Regions from separate parts of the Sphingomonas sp. KR3-1 genome, predicted to be linked through region 2. Evidence: predicted binding sites of a transcription regulator. Region 2 holds the regulator's gene; the other holds the start of a gene.
The links. Region 2 encodes LexA, which represses DNA repair genes until DNA is damaged. Its sites were predicted from a motif close to GTTCCNCNCTTGTTCT; they were not measured.
Positions count from the first base shown of each region.

Region 1 (7,302 bases), on a different contig from region 2:
CGAGGATCCCGCGACCTATAAGATGATCCGCAAGGCCGACACGCTAGGCGTCTTCCAGATCGAGAGCCGCGCGCAGATGGCCTCGCTCCCTTTGATGGGTCCCAAGACCTTTTACGATCTCGTCATCCAGGTCGCGATCGTCCGTCCCGGTCCGATCCAGGGCGACATGGTCCACCCCTATCGGCGGCGGCGCGCGGGTCTGGAAGAAGTGACCTATCCGACCCCCGAGCTTCGCCGCGTCCTCGAGAAGACGCTGGGCGTGCCGCTGTTCCAGGAACAGGCGATGCGCGTCGCCATCGAATGCGCGGGGTTCACGGCGTCCGAGGCCGATCTGCTGCGCCGCGCGATGGCGACGTTCAAGCTGACCGGCGGGGTCAGCCATTTCCGCGACAAGCTGATCGACGGCATGGTCGCACGCGGCTACGAGCGCGACTTCGCCGAGAAGACCTTCAAGCAGATCGAGGGGTTCGGCTCCTATGGCTTTCCCGAAAGCCATGCCGCCAGCTTCGCGCTGATCGCCTATGCCTCCTCCTGGGTGAAGTGCCACCACCCTGACGCCTTCTGCGCCGCCTTGCTCAACGCCCAGCCCATGGGCTTCTACGCGCCCGCGCAGATCGTCCGCGACGCGCGCCAGCACGGCGTCGAAGTCCGGCCGATCGACGTCAATCACAGCCGCTGGGACTGCACGCTCGAGGACGCTGGAAACCATAAGGCGGTCCGGCTCGGCCTGCGCATGATACGCGGCCTGTCCAACCTGGACGGCGCGGCGATCGTCGGCGCGCGCGGCGATGTTCCTTATGCCTCGGTCGAGGAGATCCAGCGCCGTGCCGAGGTCGGCCGCGGCGCGCTCGACCGAATCGGCGATGCCGACGGGTTCGGCTCGCTGGAACTCAGCCGCCGTGCGGGCCTGTGGGGCGTGAAGGCGCTGGGCAACGACGCCCTTCCCTTGTTCGCCGCCGCCGATGCCCGCGAGGGCCGGGCGCGTGCCGAGGCGATCGAACCCGAAGTGGCGCTCGCCGCGATGGGCGAAGGCCAGGAAGTGGTAGAGGACTATCGCGCCGCAGGGCTTTCGCTGCGGGCCCATCCGCTCGCCTTCCTGCGCGACGAACTCAAGGCGCGGCGGATGATCTCGTGCGCCGAGCTGCGCGGCGTGAAGGACGGCCGTTATGTCGAGCTCGCCGGACTGGTGCTCGTCCGGCAAAAGCCGGGCTCGGCCAAGGGCGTGATGTTCATAACGCTCGAAGACGAGACCGACGTCGCCAATCTCGTCGTTTGGACCAAGATCTTCGAGGAGAACCGCCGGACCGTACTTGGCGCGTCGATGATGGGTGTGCGGGGCCAGGTCCAGCGCGAAGGCGATGTCATCCATGTGATCGCGCGCAGGCTGGACGACCTGTCCCCCCTCCTCGCGAGCGTGGGCGCCCGCGACGATATCGCCGATGTCTACCGCGTCAGCCGCGCCGATGTCGTCAAGCACGGCATGGGGCCGGATCCGCGCGACCCTGCGGAGCGCCCCTTGGGCAAGCCGCCGCGCGACATCTACATCCCCGATCTCAGGCTTGGCTCCGGGATCATCCCAGGCCAGCCGACCGAAGGTATCAAGGTCAGGACACGGGATTTCCGATAGAAGGCGCTACCGGCTCGTCGAAGCGCGACGGGCGGGAGAACCGGCGTCCAAACGGCCTCTGCGATGCGACGTCCGCCTTGGAGCCAGGCCTTCAAGTAGCCGGTGCAAGGGGGTGTCGCCGCCATGGCGGCGACACCGAACCTCAGGGGTGCAGGTCGCGCAGCCGGCCGCCGACCGCACCGCCCACGCTGCCGACAAAGGCGCCGACCGCAAGCGAAAGGGCCGAGAAGCCCGCAAAGGCGACCGCGACCTTGCGCGCCGCGTCTATCGTGTCCCGGGTCACCGAGGCGTCGACCGGCGCACTGCCGATATTCGCAAGCGAGGCCGTCACAACGGCGATACCGGTCATGACGACCGTCGCCGTTGCCCAGGTCAGGAAACCATGGGCGGTGTCACGGAAAAGCACTTCGTCGGTGTGGAGGCCGGGCCAGCGGACGCGCAACCGTCCGGCGAGATAGCCGCCCAGGCCGGCCGACAGCCACTGGGTCACGATCAGCCAGACGCCCGCGCCAATCGTGAAGGTGGCGGGCCGCGCACCCACGCCGGGCCAGGGCGAAATCGACGCGAACCCGAGTGCCGCGCCGAGTGCGAGCAGCGTAAGCGTCAGTGCGATCGCGCCGACGGTGCCGGCAACGATGGCCGACCAGGAAAGCGCCGAGCCCCCGCCGGTCTCCGGCACGCCTGCCGGGTAGAGGACGGGATCGATGTGATGGGGATGGGTTGCCATGATCAATGCCAGAACAGGAGGAGAAGGAGGATGATGGGCAACGGAATGCCCAATAGCCAAAGCAGGATACCTTTTCCCATTGTCTCTCCTCCTGTCGCCGTTGATCGGTTCGAGAGCGCAACGTGCTGCCGTCGCCCGAAGTTCCGGAGGGCTCGCGACTGGAAACGCCGGCCCCGCTCGGCAGCGTGAACAGCCTCGCATTCGTCGATTGCGTCCATCGCCCTCATTTTCGGCGGTCGGTGGACCGCGTCGGCACGCCGGGCGTTGGACGGTTGCGAGGCCTTCGCCTCGGGAGATCTTCATGACCGATACGACAGAGCCTGTAGTCGCCGCGCAGGCAAGCAATGGAAAGACCGCGCTCACCGATGCCTTTCGCGAGCATTTTTCCGGCGACGCGCCACTGACCGAGAAGGCGAAGAGCTTCGCCAAGGCGCGCCCCTGGACCAGCGCGGCGTTTGTCGGCATCGCTGCGATCGCGCTGTTGAACACGCTGCGCGGGCGGCGCTGACATGACCGAGGCCAGCTGGGGCGACGGCTCCCTGTCGCCCGACATCGAATGGCATATGAGCGCAGCGCTGGAGAATGTACCGCGCGGCGATAGCGACCTGGCAGAAGTGACGAGCCTCGAGGGCGCCGTCGCTGCATGGCTGGAGCTCGATCCGGCCCACCGCGCCGAAGCGATCCTGACGCCGGAGCGTCCGCTTCTGATCGATGGCGTGGCGACACCCCGCCTGACCGGTGCGGCGATCGCAAGCCTGGCCGAACGCCTGCCTGACCGGATTACCACGCCAGGCTGACGCGGCTCTCACTTCCTTCTCGGGACCGGCATGATGAATCGCAAGGAACGCCGCACGCTGGCAGCGCAAACCCGGCCCCGGGCCACCTCGCAATGCGCCTGTTGCGTCGGGGCGAAGCAACGCCACGCCACGGAGACGCCTCCGGCTCGACACGAAGAGGCAGCGCTTCACGCGGGCCCGGGCGAATTTCGCGCGACATACAATGTCGCTACGCCGCAGCCGGCAGCCCAGGACACGCCGGCAGCCTCGGCGGCATCTTCATCGGCATAGACGTCGCCATCGACGATCGCATGGCTCTCCTCGGAGGTGAGCAGCGAACCGGTCAACCGGAATCCACCCTCGACCGTGTCGACACTGATGCAGTCGCTGTCGACCGGAGCCGCCTCGCCTTGCGGCAACCGGATGATCTCCATTGCCTCGTCATCCCCTTCTTGGCTCGACCCGTTGTTCACAATCTGTTCCCGATCTACTATGTCCATTGCCATGAACGCGCATCCGCCCTCTAAGATCATTGCCTTGCCGCGGGTTGAGCGTCGCGGGATGCTTGCCGCATGAGCCGCCGGGGCGGCAGCGCCGACCTGCCCCTCCATGGGGGCCGCGTGCCGGCCTGGCTCGGCGAGCGCATGACCAAGCTCGGCACGATCCTCGTCGAGGCGATCGTCCTCGAATATGGCCGCGACGAATTGCTGCGCCGGCTCGCCCATCCCTTCTGGTTCCAGTGTTTCGGCGCGGTGATGGGCATGGACTGGCACTCGTCCGGCATCACGACGAGCGTGCTCGGGTCGCTCAAGCGTGGCCTGGCGCCCCGCGCGCAGGAACTCGGCATCCATGTCTGCGGCGGACGCGGCAAGCATAGCAGGGCAACGCCCGCCGAACTGCTCGCCGTCGGCGCGCGCACCGGGCTCGACGGCGCGGCTCTAGGCCATGCCAGCCGCCTCGTCGCCAAGGTCGACAGCGCCGCCGTCCAGGACGGCTTCGAACTGTATCTCCACGGCTTCATCGTCACCGACGACGGCCGCTGGGTCATCGTTCAGCAGGGGATGAACGGCGATCGCCGCCAGGCACGGCGTTATCATTGGCTGAGCGAGGGGCTGGAGAGCTTCGTCGACGCGCCGCACGCCGCGATCGACGGGCGCGACCAGGGCGTCATCGTCAATCTCGCCGACCGGCGGGCCGAAGCATCGCGGCAGGGACAGCTCGAGCTGCTCGGCTCGATCGGTCCCGACGGCATCGCCCGCGAGCTCGCGCGCTTCGAGGCGCCCGCCCCGCCCGATGCCCAGGCGTTGCTGCCGCATCTCGTGCTGCCCGATCACCACGACGTCCGCCCCGAGAATATCATCGGCCGCCGATTGCACGGCGCGCTTGCCGCGGCCGCCGAGCAAGGGCCAAAGGATTTCGCCGACCTGCTGCTCGTGCCGGGCGTCGGCGCCCGGACGGTGCGCGCGCTGGCGATGGTCGCGGAGGTCGTGCACGGCGCGCCCTGCCGGTTCAGCGATCCGGCGCGCTTCTCGCTCGCGCATGGCGGCAAGGACCGGCATCCCTATCCCGTGCCGATCAAGGTCTACGACTATACGATCTCGGTGATGAAGACCGCGGTCCGCAAGGCCAGGCTCGGCCACAGCGAGGAACTCGACGCGATCCGGCGGCTCGATGCCCAGGCGCGCCGGCTGGAAGCCAGCGCGACCGGTCCGTCGGTAGAAGCATTGATCGCCGAGGAACGCCACAATTCGCACGGCTATGGCGGGCGCAGCGTGTTCGGCGAGGAGCCGCCGCCAAGCCGGACTGCGATTCCGGCCGAGGGCGCTTGAAGTCGAGGCGATCCGATCAGGAGGGATCGCCGAAATTCCTGCCTCTCCAATGCCTTGACCGATTGAAAATCCGATCCGGCCTCCCACATCAAGTTGATCGTTCAACAACGGAAAGGAGGTGGTCAGATGTCTCATTGTCACATGCCGCGCGCGGCAGGATCTTCGAGCATGACCTCCACCGCGGGGGTCCGGCTCGGCTGAGCTGTCCGCGTTCGGATGACAATGGAAGGGCCGTCTCGAAAGGGGCGGCCCTTCGCATATGCAGCCATGTCGTGCCGCAGTCGTTCCGCTCCCATGCTGGTCTTTCTCGACTTCGAAGCCTCGTCGCTCGGCAAGCATAGCTATCCGATCGAGGTCGCCTGGATATTCGCCGACGGGCGTTCGGAGACCCATCTGATCCGTCCGGCGCCCGCCTGGATCGATTGGGACGAGGAAGCCCAAGCAGTTCACGGGATCACGCGCGAGACGCTCGCCCTGCATGGCACGCCGCACGATCTCGTCGCCCAGCGCATGATCGATCAACTTACGGGACACGATCTGCTGGCGAGCGCGCCGTCCTGGGATGGCAAGTGGCTCAGCGCCCTGCTGCGCGCCGCCGGCTATCCGCGCCGTAGCCTGAGGCTGCGCCGCACCGCCGAGGCACTGCGCGAATGCGCTTTGTCGATTTTGGCGCCGACGCTGGCGAACGAAGATGTCGCAGCGGCGATCGAAGCGATCCTGACGCGGAGCGAAAATGGCGCGTCGGGCGAAGCGCCCGCCCATCGCGCGCTGCCCGATGCGCAGGCCGACCGCGCCCGATGGCTGGCAGTCTGCAGTGCCGCACGCGAGGTCGCCGCGGCGAAGGTTGGGGATCGTTGAACACATGCCCTTCGCAGGGAAAAATCCCGTTACGCCAGATGGGCGCTATTTCGTCGTCCGCGGGCGGCTCTGGCGCATGTCGGACCCATCCCTTCCCGCCCACGAGCGGGAAAAACTGGTTCACGAGCTGATGACGGCGCGCCGGGCGGTCGGAATGGCTCGCCGCGCTGCCGACGCTGATGCCGAGAACCGTGCGCGTGCTGCAGTCGATCGAGCAAAGCGCGCGCTCGGCGAACGCGGGCCAGTGTGGTGGAACGATGGCTCCGAGGACTATAACCGCCGCATGGCGCGCAACACCCCCTATGCCGAGTGGTATGCTGGTCTTCCTGACCTTTACAGGTCGGGCAGCACTTGATCCGCGCGTCCCCATCCGGACAGCGCCTTGGATGCAGCCCTTTTCACCAACTCCGCAGCGTCGCCGATATGAAAATGCGACGGCTTGTCGATCGTCTCCATTTCCTTCCAGGTAATCGGCGCGGCCACCGGCGCCTCGGGCCGCGCGCGAACGGCATAGGGCATCACTGCCGTGGCCCCGCGCTGGTTGCGCAGATAGTCGACGAAGATGCGGCCCTTGCGCTGGACCTTCGGCAACGCAGCGGTGAAGTTCTCGGGATCGCTCTGCGCCACCGCCTGCGCCAGGCGATGCGCGAAGTCCTTCACCTCCGGCCATTCCGCCTTGGGCACGAGTGGCGCGATGACGTGGATGCCCTTGCCCCCCGTCGCCATCGGGAAGGTCTCGAGCCCGATCGACTTCAGGATGTCGCGGAAATGGAAGGCGGCCTTGCGCACCGCCTCGAAGTCCAGCCCCTCGTCGGGGTCGAGATCAAAGACCAGCCGGTCGGCCTTCTCGACATCCTCGATCCTGGCACCCCAGCCATGGAATTCGATCGTCCCCATCTGGACGCAGGTCAGCAGACCGTCGGCCGTGTCGACAAACAGATAGGGCTCCTCGTGCCCGTCCTTCTCGAGGATGCCGACATGCTTGACCGTGTCGCCGAAGCTGCCGGCATCGTGCTTCTGGAAAAAGCACTTCTTGGCGCGACCCTGCGGACAGCGCACCAGACTGATCGGCCGGCTCGCTACCCAAGGCAGCATGATCGGCGCCACCGCGGCATAATAATCGGCGAGCGCGCCCTTGGTGATGCTCGATTCCGGGAAGATCACGCGGTCGCGGTTGCTGATCTTGACGCTGGACGCTGCCGGCACAGCAGCCGATTCGACGGACGCCTCGACCTCGAGCACGACCGCTTCGGGCTTCTTGTCCTCGCGCAGGCCCAGATAGCTCGGGTGCCGGAGGGTGCCCTCGTTGGTCATCTCGGTATAGGCGATCTCGGCGACCAATTTAGGCTTCAACCAATGTGCGCCGCGCACCTCGGCGCGCGGCGCCTTCACCGTCGGCTCCTTCTGCTCGATCGGCGCCATGATCTCCATCAGGCGCAGCAGCTCGGCGGTGTTGAACCCCGTCCCGACCTTGCCGGCATAGCG
Region 1 covers NZ_JBDZDQ010000002.1:569,593-576,894, reverse strand. The annotation lists partial or broken gene ABLE38_RS14495 (error-prone DNA polymerase) at 1-1,627, shown strand, start outside; gene ABLE38_RS14490 (hypothetical protein) at 1,770-2,354, opposite strand; gene ABLE38_RS14485 (hypothetical protein) at 2,656-2,862, shown strand; gene ABLE38_RS14480 (hypothetical protein) at 2,864-3,151, shown strand; gene ABLE38_RS14475 (hypothetical protein) at 3,319-3,630, opposite strand; gene ABLE38_RS14470 (DUF763 domain-containing protein) at 3,703-4,959, shown strand; gene ABLE38_RS14465 (transcriptional regulator) at 5,254-5,817, shown strand; gene ABLE38_RS14460 (hypothetical protein) at 5,822-6,172, shown strand; gene ligD (DNA ligase D) at 6,151-7,302, opposite strand, start outside.
Region 1: ABLE38_RS14465 (transcriptional regulator) is a predicted target of LexA. The motif match lies at 5,232-5,247, and genes of this name have one in related genera.

Region 2 (7,302 bases):
CGCCCGCACGCCGCCGCGCGGCTTCAAGGCTGCGCTCGATGCCAAGGCGGCGACCGGCTACGGCCTGATCGCCGAGATCAAGAAGGCCAGCCCGTCCAAGGGCCTGATCCGCGCCGATTTCGATCCGCCGGCGCACGCCCGCGCCTATCAGGCCGGCGGTGCCGCCTGCCTCTCGGTGCTGACCGACCAGGAATATTTCCAGGGGCATGAGGAGTATCTGATCGCCGCGCGCGCCGCCTGCGACCTGCCGGTGATCCGCAAGGACTTCATGGTCGACCCCTGGCAGGCGTTCGAATCGCGCGCGATCGGGGCCGATGCGATCCTGATCATCGTTGCCGCGCTCGACGACGGCCAGATGGCCGAGATCGAGGACGCCGCGATCGGGCTCGGCATGAACGTGCTGGTCGAGGTGCACGACGCCGACGAGCTCGAGCGCGCGCTCAAGCTGCGCTCGCGGCTGATCGGAGTGAACAACCGCAACCTCAAGACCTTCGAGGTCGACCTCCAGAAGACCTATGACTTGGTGCGCCACGCGCCGGCCGACTGCACCTTCGTCGCCGAGAGCGGGCTCAACAGCCGCGCCGACCTCGATGCGATGGCCGCGCACGACATTCGCTGCTTCCTCGTCGGCGAATCTCTGATGCGTCAGGACGATGTCGAGGCGGCGACGCGGGCCTTGGTGGGGTGAACGACCTCACCCATCTCGACGAAACCGGTGCCGCGCGCATGGTCGATGTCGCGGGGAAGGCGATCACCCCACGCGAAGCCGTCGCCAGCGGCCGCATCACCATGTCGGCCGAGGCTGCCGCCGCGATCCGTGCGGGCGCAGTCAAGAAGGGCGATGTCCTTGCCACCGCGCGCATCGCCGGGATCATGGCCGCCAAACGCACCGCCGAGCTGATCCCGCTCTGCCACCCGCTGCCGCTCACCAAGGTCGCGGTCGACCTGATCCCCGACGAGACGGGCATCACCGTCACTGCCACTGCCGCGACCGAGGCGCAGACCGGCGTCGAGATGGAAGCGCTCACCGCCGTCTCCACCGCGCTGCTCACCCTCTACGACATGGCCAAGGCGCTCGATAAGGCGATGGTGATCGGCGAGATTCGCCTGCTCTCCAAGAAGGGCGGCAAATCGGGCGACTGGGTGGCCTGACGCCCTCTTCCCGTCATCCCCGCGCGGGCGGGGATCCACAGCCAAGCGCGGCACGGTAGAGAAACCCTGGGTCCCGGCTTTCGCCGGGGTGACGAACAGGGATGGACAGCCGCACCAAATCATAATAGTTAGTTCACAACCTAACTATTCGAGCCCCGCCATGACCCTTCAGCTCTTCGGCCACCCCTTCTCGTCCTACACCTGGAAGGCGCTGATCGCGCTCTACGAGAACGGCACCGACTTCGCGTTCCGCAATCTCGAGGACCCTGGGGCCAGTGCCGAGCTGGAAGCGCGCTGGCCGCTCAAGCTCTTCCCCGTCCTGGTCGAGGGCGAGCGGACGGTGCTCGAGGCGACGGCGATCGTCGAATATCTCGACGTCCACCATCCCGGCCCGGTGCCGATGATCCCCGCCGACCCCGACCTCGCGGTGCAGGCGCGGATGCTCGACCGGGTGTTCGACAACTATGTCATGGGCATGATGCAGCGGCCCGTGCTCAACGCGCTGCTGCCCGAGGAGCGGCGCGACCCGGTCGGTCTCGAGGAGGCCATGGCGAAGCTCGACAAGGTCTATGCCTGGCTCGATGCCTATCTCGCCGGGCGCAGCTGGGCGGTGGGCGACCGCTTCACGCTCGCCGATTGCGCCGCCGGGCCCTCGCTCTTCTACGCCGATTGGGTGCGCCCCATTCCCGAGGACCTGGCCCATCTCCGCGCCTATCGCGCCCGTCTGCTCGCGCGTCCCTCGATCGCGCGCTGCGTCGAGGAAGCGCGGCCCTATCGCGGCTATTTCCCCCTCGGCGCGCCGGACCGCGACTGATCGTTCCGGGGCGCATTAGGGATTCCGCAACCCTCAGAATTAACCCCGCCTTCACGCCGCGCCGCCACTATCACCCCGGGCGTCTGGGCGAGAAATTTCAGTTATGCGACAAGGGCTTGCGTCCTCCACCATTTTCAGTCTCGGGGCCGAGCCGCCGGCGATGCTGGCGGCCGCCGATCCGTCCGAGCATGCCAGCCTGGATTCGGCCTTCCTCGCCGATGAGAGCGGCCGCCTGCCCTGCACGATCCGCAAGCTGAGCGCCGCCGGCGCGACGCTCCAGATCGAGGACGACGTCGCGGAAGGCGACCTGCTCAACCTCGAGCTCGCCAACGGCCAGTCGCTGCCCGGTCGAGTCTCCTGGACCGACGAAGGCGCCGCCGGCTTCCTCTTCGCCGAGCCGATCGACGTGATCAGCACGCTCGCGCGCAACCTCGCCGCCCTTCCCGCCGAGCGCCGCAACGTGCCGCGCGTCGAGCTGCACCAGACGATCTGCGTGCGCCGCGGCAACCAGGTGGAATTCACCCGCAGCCGCAACCTCTCGCAGGGCGGCTGCGGCTTCGAGACCGACATCGCGCTCCAGCTCGGCGATGTCGTCCAGATCAATTTCGATGGGCTGCGCCCACTCGATGGCGTGGTCCGCTGGTCGCAGGGCAATCTCGCCGGCGTCGCCTTCTACGAGGACATTCCCTGGCAGATGCTGATGCCGTGGCTCCGCCAGGTGCAGAAGACCCCGCCGCACCACACGCGCATGGCGGTGATGCACGAGCCGACCGGCCTGATCCCGGACAAGCAGGCGATCCGCCTCGATGCGCCGGCGCGGGTGCGCGAGGGCGTGCGCTGGTGGAACGTCAAGCTGCGCGCGATCACCCCGCATCTGGTCGAGTTCGAGACCAACGCGCCCTTCGCCGCCGGCACCCAGCTGTGGATCTCGCTCCCGCATATCGGCGGCGGCCCGGCCTCGGTGATCGAGCGCGACGACCGCAACCATTATCTTTGCGAGTTCCGCCTGCCGCTCAAGGCCGGCGATATCGGGCGGATGACCAACCCGAACTGAGGCTGGCGCAGGTCCGCGCGCTATCCTAGGCCGGGCGGATGACCGCCCTCCTCCCCGTCGCCGAAGCCCAGGCCCGCCTGCTCGCGCTGGCCGAACCGGTAGCGGAGGAGAGCTGCCCGCCCGCCGAGGCCGCGGGCCGCTGGGCGGCGCGGGATATCCTCGCGCTGCGCACCCAGCCCGCGTCCGACCTCTCCTCGATGGACGGCTATGCGATCCGCTTCGCCGATCTGCCCGGGCCCTGGCAGGTAATCGGCGAAAGCGCCGCCGGGCGCGGGTTCGCCGGCGAAGTCGCCCCGGGCCAGGCGATCCGCATCTTCACCGGCGCCCCGCTCCCGCCAGGCGCCGACACCGTGCTGGTGCAGGAGGAAGCTGCACGCGACGGTGCTGCCCTCACGCTAGCCGGCGAAGGCCCGCTCGGGCTCGGCAGCAGCGTCCGCCCGCGCGGGCTCGATTTCTCCGAAGGCGAGGTCCTGATCCGGGCCGGCGAGCGGATCACCCCCGCCCGGCTCGCGCTCGCCGCGATCGCCGGCCATGCCGCCCTGCCCGTCCGCCGCAAGGTCCGCGTGGCGCTGCTCTCCACCGGCGACGAGCTGGTGCCACCCGGCACGCCGCTCGGCCCCGACCAGATCCCCGAGACCAACCGCCTGCTGCTCGCCGCGCTGCTCGCCGACCTGCCGGTCGCGCTGATCGATCTCGGCATCCTGCCCGATGATCGCGCCGCGCTCGCGGCGGCGTTCCGGGCGCTGGACTGCGACCTGCTCGTCACCAGCGGCGGAGCTTCGGTCGGCGATCACGATCTCGTCCGCCCGGCGCTCGAGGCCGCGGGCGCCGCGATCGACTTCTGGAAGGTCGCGGTGCGGCCCGGCAAGCCGATGATGGCGGGCCGGCTCGGCGATGCCGTGGTGCTCGGCCTGCCCGGCAATCCGGTCTCGGCCTTCGTCACCGCCACATTGTTCGCGCGCCCGCTGGTCGCGCACCTCGCCGGCGCCGCCGATCCGCTGCCAAAGACGCGCAACGTGCCGCTCGGCGAACCGCTCCCCGCCACCGGCGCGCGCGCCGACTATCTCCGTGCCGTGCTGGTCGATGGGCGGGCGCATGTCGCACCGATCCAGGACTCGTCGATGCTGCGCACATTGGCGCAGGCGACCTGCCTGATCGTCCGTCCTGCGGGCGCTCCGGAGGCGAAAACCGGCGACTCGGCAGAAATCCTCGACATCGCTTGACAAGCGCGCGGAACATTGCATAAACGTTCCCAGTCTGTTCCAGACCGGGAGAAACGGGATGCTCACGCGCAAGCAGCACGAGCTCATCTGCTTTATTGCCGATCGGCTTGCCGAGACTGGCGTGTCGCCTTCGTTCGAGGAAATGAAGGAAGCCCTCGATCTCAAGTCGAAGTCGGGCGTGCACCGGCTGATCTCGGCGCTGGAAGAGCGCGAGTTCATTCGCCGCCTGCCCAACCGTGCCCGCGCGCTCGAAGTGCTGCGCATGCCGGAACGCGGCGAGACCGCGAAGAAGCCGGCCAAGGCGGCTCCCGCACCCGTGGGTGCGTCAAAGGAGTCAACGAATCTGCCGGCGCCGGCCAATGACGTGATCGAGATTCCGCTGCACGGCCGCATCGCCGCCGGCACCCCGATCGAGGCGCTGCAAGATTCGGCGATGCTCCCCGTCCCCGCCGCCCTGCTCGGTGCGGGCGAGCATTATGCGCTCGAGGTTGCCGGCGATTCGATGGTCGAGGCCGGCATTCTCGACGGCGACTACGCCCTGATCCGCCGCACCGAGACGGCGCGGGACGGCGAGATCGTCGTTGCGCTGATCGACGAGAATGAGGCGACGCTGAAGTATTTCCGCAAGGAAGGCGCGATGATCCGGCTCGACCCGGCGAACCGCGACTACAATCCCCAGCGCTACCGCCCCGACCAGGTTCGCGTGCAAGGCCGCCTCGCCGGGCTGCTACGCAAATATTGAGCCTCAGGCCAGGAACTCGCTCCAGCTGACCTTGCCGTCACCGTTGCGATCGAGTTCCTGGAAGGGCGCGACATCGGGCTGCACGCCCTTGAACAGGAAGCTGCTCCAACCGGCGGCATATTCCCTGGGCGTCAACCTGCCATCGTGATCGGCATCGAGCAGCGCGAAGCCGGCATGCAGCACGCGGAGCCGGCGCGCGGCATATTCGCCCAGGCTGATCTTGCCGTCGCGATTGCTGTCCGTGTCGGCGAAGCTGAAGTCCGCAGCCGCAACGGCAAAAGGCCGGATGCCGCGGACCTCGGGTGCCGAGGCGCGGCGCAGCGGCAGCGCCATCGTGCGATGCGCGCCGCAATGCAGCACCGGCTGCGGCCCGGTGCCATATTCGTCCGGCGTGAGGATCCCGTCGTGATTGCGGTCGACTGCCGCGAAGCCCGGCCGGAAATCGGGCGCTGCCGTCACCACCGAGGGCATTGCCAGCCCGAGTGCGCCGATCATCGCGGCAGCCGCAACCAGGCGCAGCCAGAGCCGCGGCGCCGGCGTGGGCGCAGGCGGCGCGCCGGCGATCCGCCCTTCGACGAAACCGCGCACCACGTCGCTCGCGGTCCGCCCCTCGGCCTGGCACTGCGCCATGAAGGCCCGCTTCACCGCATGCGGCAGCCGCACCTCGATCGTGTCGCTCTTCTTCGGGGCTCGCATCATGGCGAAAGAAAACCGCCACCCCGCGCCGAAGGCCAGCGATTTCGTGTCCGGACATGCGGATCGGGTTGTTCCGGTTGATAGGGCGGCTGCACCTTGGGCGGGTCGCGCCATGGATGGTGCCCCGGCCCGCGGACGGTGGTGACGCGCGCGCCGGCAAAGGCGATCGCCACCCCGCCCGTCTTCGCCAGCGCCGGCTTGTCGAGCTTGAGCCAGCGCGGCGAACAGCCCGCCGGCAGGCGCCGGTCGCTTATCATCACGTCGACGCTGCGGCACAGCGCAGTGAACTCGGCCCAGGGCAGCGGATAGCCGCTGCGCGTCGCCGCCACCCGCCAGACGCGGTCGCCAGCGCGGTGCTCGATCAGGCAAAGGTCGGCGCTGCACCGCGCCCCAGGCTCTTCGTCCAGCGCAGCAAGATCCTCCTCGGTGCCCGCGCTCTCGGCCAGCATGTCGCGGGTATAGTCCCCCGCCCGGTCGCGGAGCAGCGCGAAGCCGCCCTCAGGCATGCGGATCGCGAGGTGACGGCCATCGCCGGTGACGATCAGGTCGGGCGCCGGGGTCAGCAGCGCCCAGGCCATGCCGATCGCGAGCGGCACGCCGCCTGCCCAGCGCGCGCCGGTCCGCCACAGCGCGAGCCACAATCCGCCGACGACCATCAGCGCATAGGCGCCGCCCGGCATCCCCGGCAACGCCGCGACGGAACCGGGCGCCCCGGCGGTAGTCCGCGCCAGCCAGAGCAGCAGGTGGAGCGCCTGGTCGGTCAGCCACCAGAACGGCCCGCCCAGCCCGACCAGGTCGAACAGCAGCGCCAGCGCCTCGAGCGGCATGATCACGAAGGTCGTCAGCGGGATCGCGACGATATTGGCGAGCGCGCCGTAAATGCCGGACTGGTGGAAGTGATAGAGCGCGATCGGTGCCAGCGCCGCCTCGACCAGCACGCCGGTGAGCAGCAAAGAGCCCAGTTCGCGCGCCAGCTTGGCGGGCAAGCCCTCGTCGCGCTTGCCGAACCAGCGCTTGATCCGCGGGCTCTCATGCACCGCGACGATTGCCGTCACCGCGGCGAAGCTCAGCTGGAAGCTCGGGCCGGCCAGCGCCTCGGGCCAGCACAGCAGCACGATCACCGCACCCGCAGCGACCAGCCGCAGGGTGATCGCCTCGCGCCCCAGGCTCAGCGCGAGCAGCACCATCAGCGCGGCGACGCAGGAGCGGATCGTCGGCACCTCGGCGCCGGTAAGCCAGGTATAGCCGATCGCCGCCAGCGCACCCGCGCCCGCCGCGACCAGCGGCAACCGCCAGCGCAGCGCCAGCGTGGGGCTCAGCGCGAGCAGCTTGAGCACGAGCAGCATCGCCGCGGCAGTCACCGCGGTGACGTGCAGGCCGCTCACCGAGAGCAAATGCGCGAGGCCCGAACGCTGCATCGCCTGGACATCGTCATTGGTGATCGCACCCTGGTCGCCGGTTGCGAGCGCAGAGGCGATGCCGCCGGCGCTGCCTTCGAGTCGCGACTGGATATGCGCGGAGAGCGACGCGCGCAGGTCCGCGCCCGCCGCTTCCGCCGGCTTCATCACGGTCACCGGCGCGAAGCCCTTGCCCGTCGCGCCCAGCCCGGCGAACCAGGCGG
Region 2 covers NZ_JBDZDQ010000001.1:49,667-56,968, forward strand. The annotation lists gene trpC (indole-3-glycerol phosphate synthase TrpC) at 1-688, shown strand, start outside; gene moaC (cyclic pyranopterin monophosphate synthase MoaC) at 685-1,152, shown strand; gene ABLE38_RS00275 (glutathione S-transferase family protein) at 1,313-1,966, shown strand; gene ABLE38_RS00280 (PilZ domain-containing protein) at 2,127-3,020, shown strand; gene glp (gephyrin-like molybdotransferase Glp) at 3,059-4,243, shown strand; gene lexA (transcriptional repressor LexA) at 4,302-4,985, shown strand; gene ABLE38_RS00295 (EF-hand domain-containing protein) at 4,989-5,684, opposite strand; gene ABLE38_RS00300 (ComEC/Rec2 family competence protein) at 5,681-7,302, opposite strand, start outside.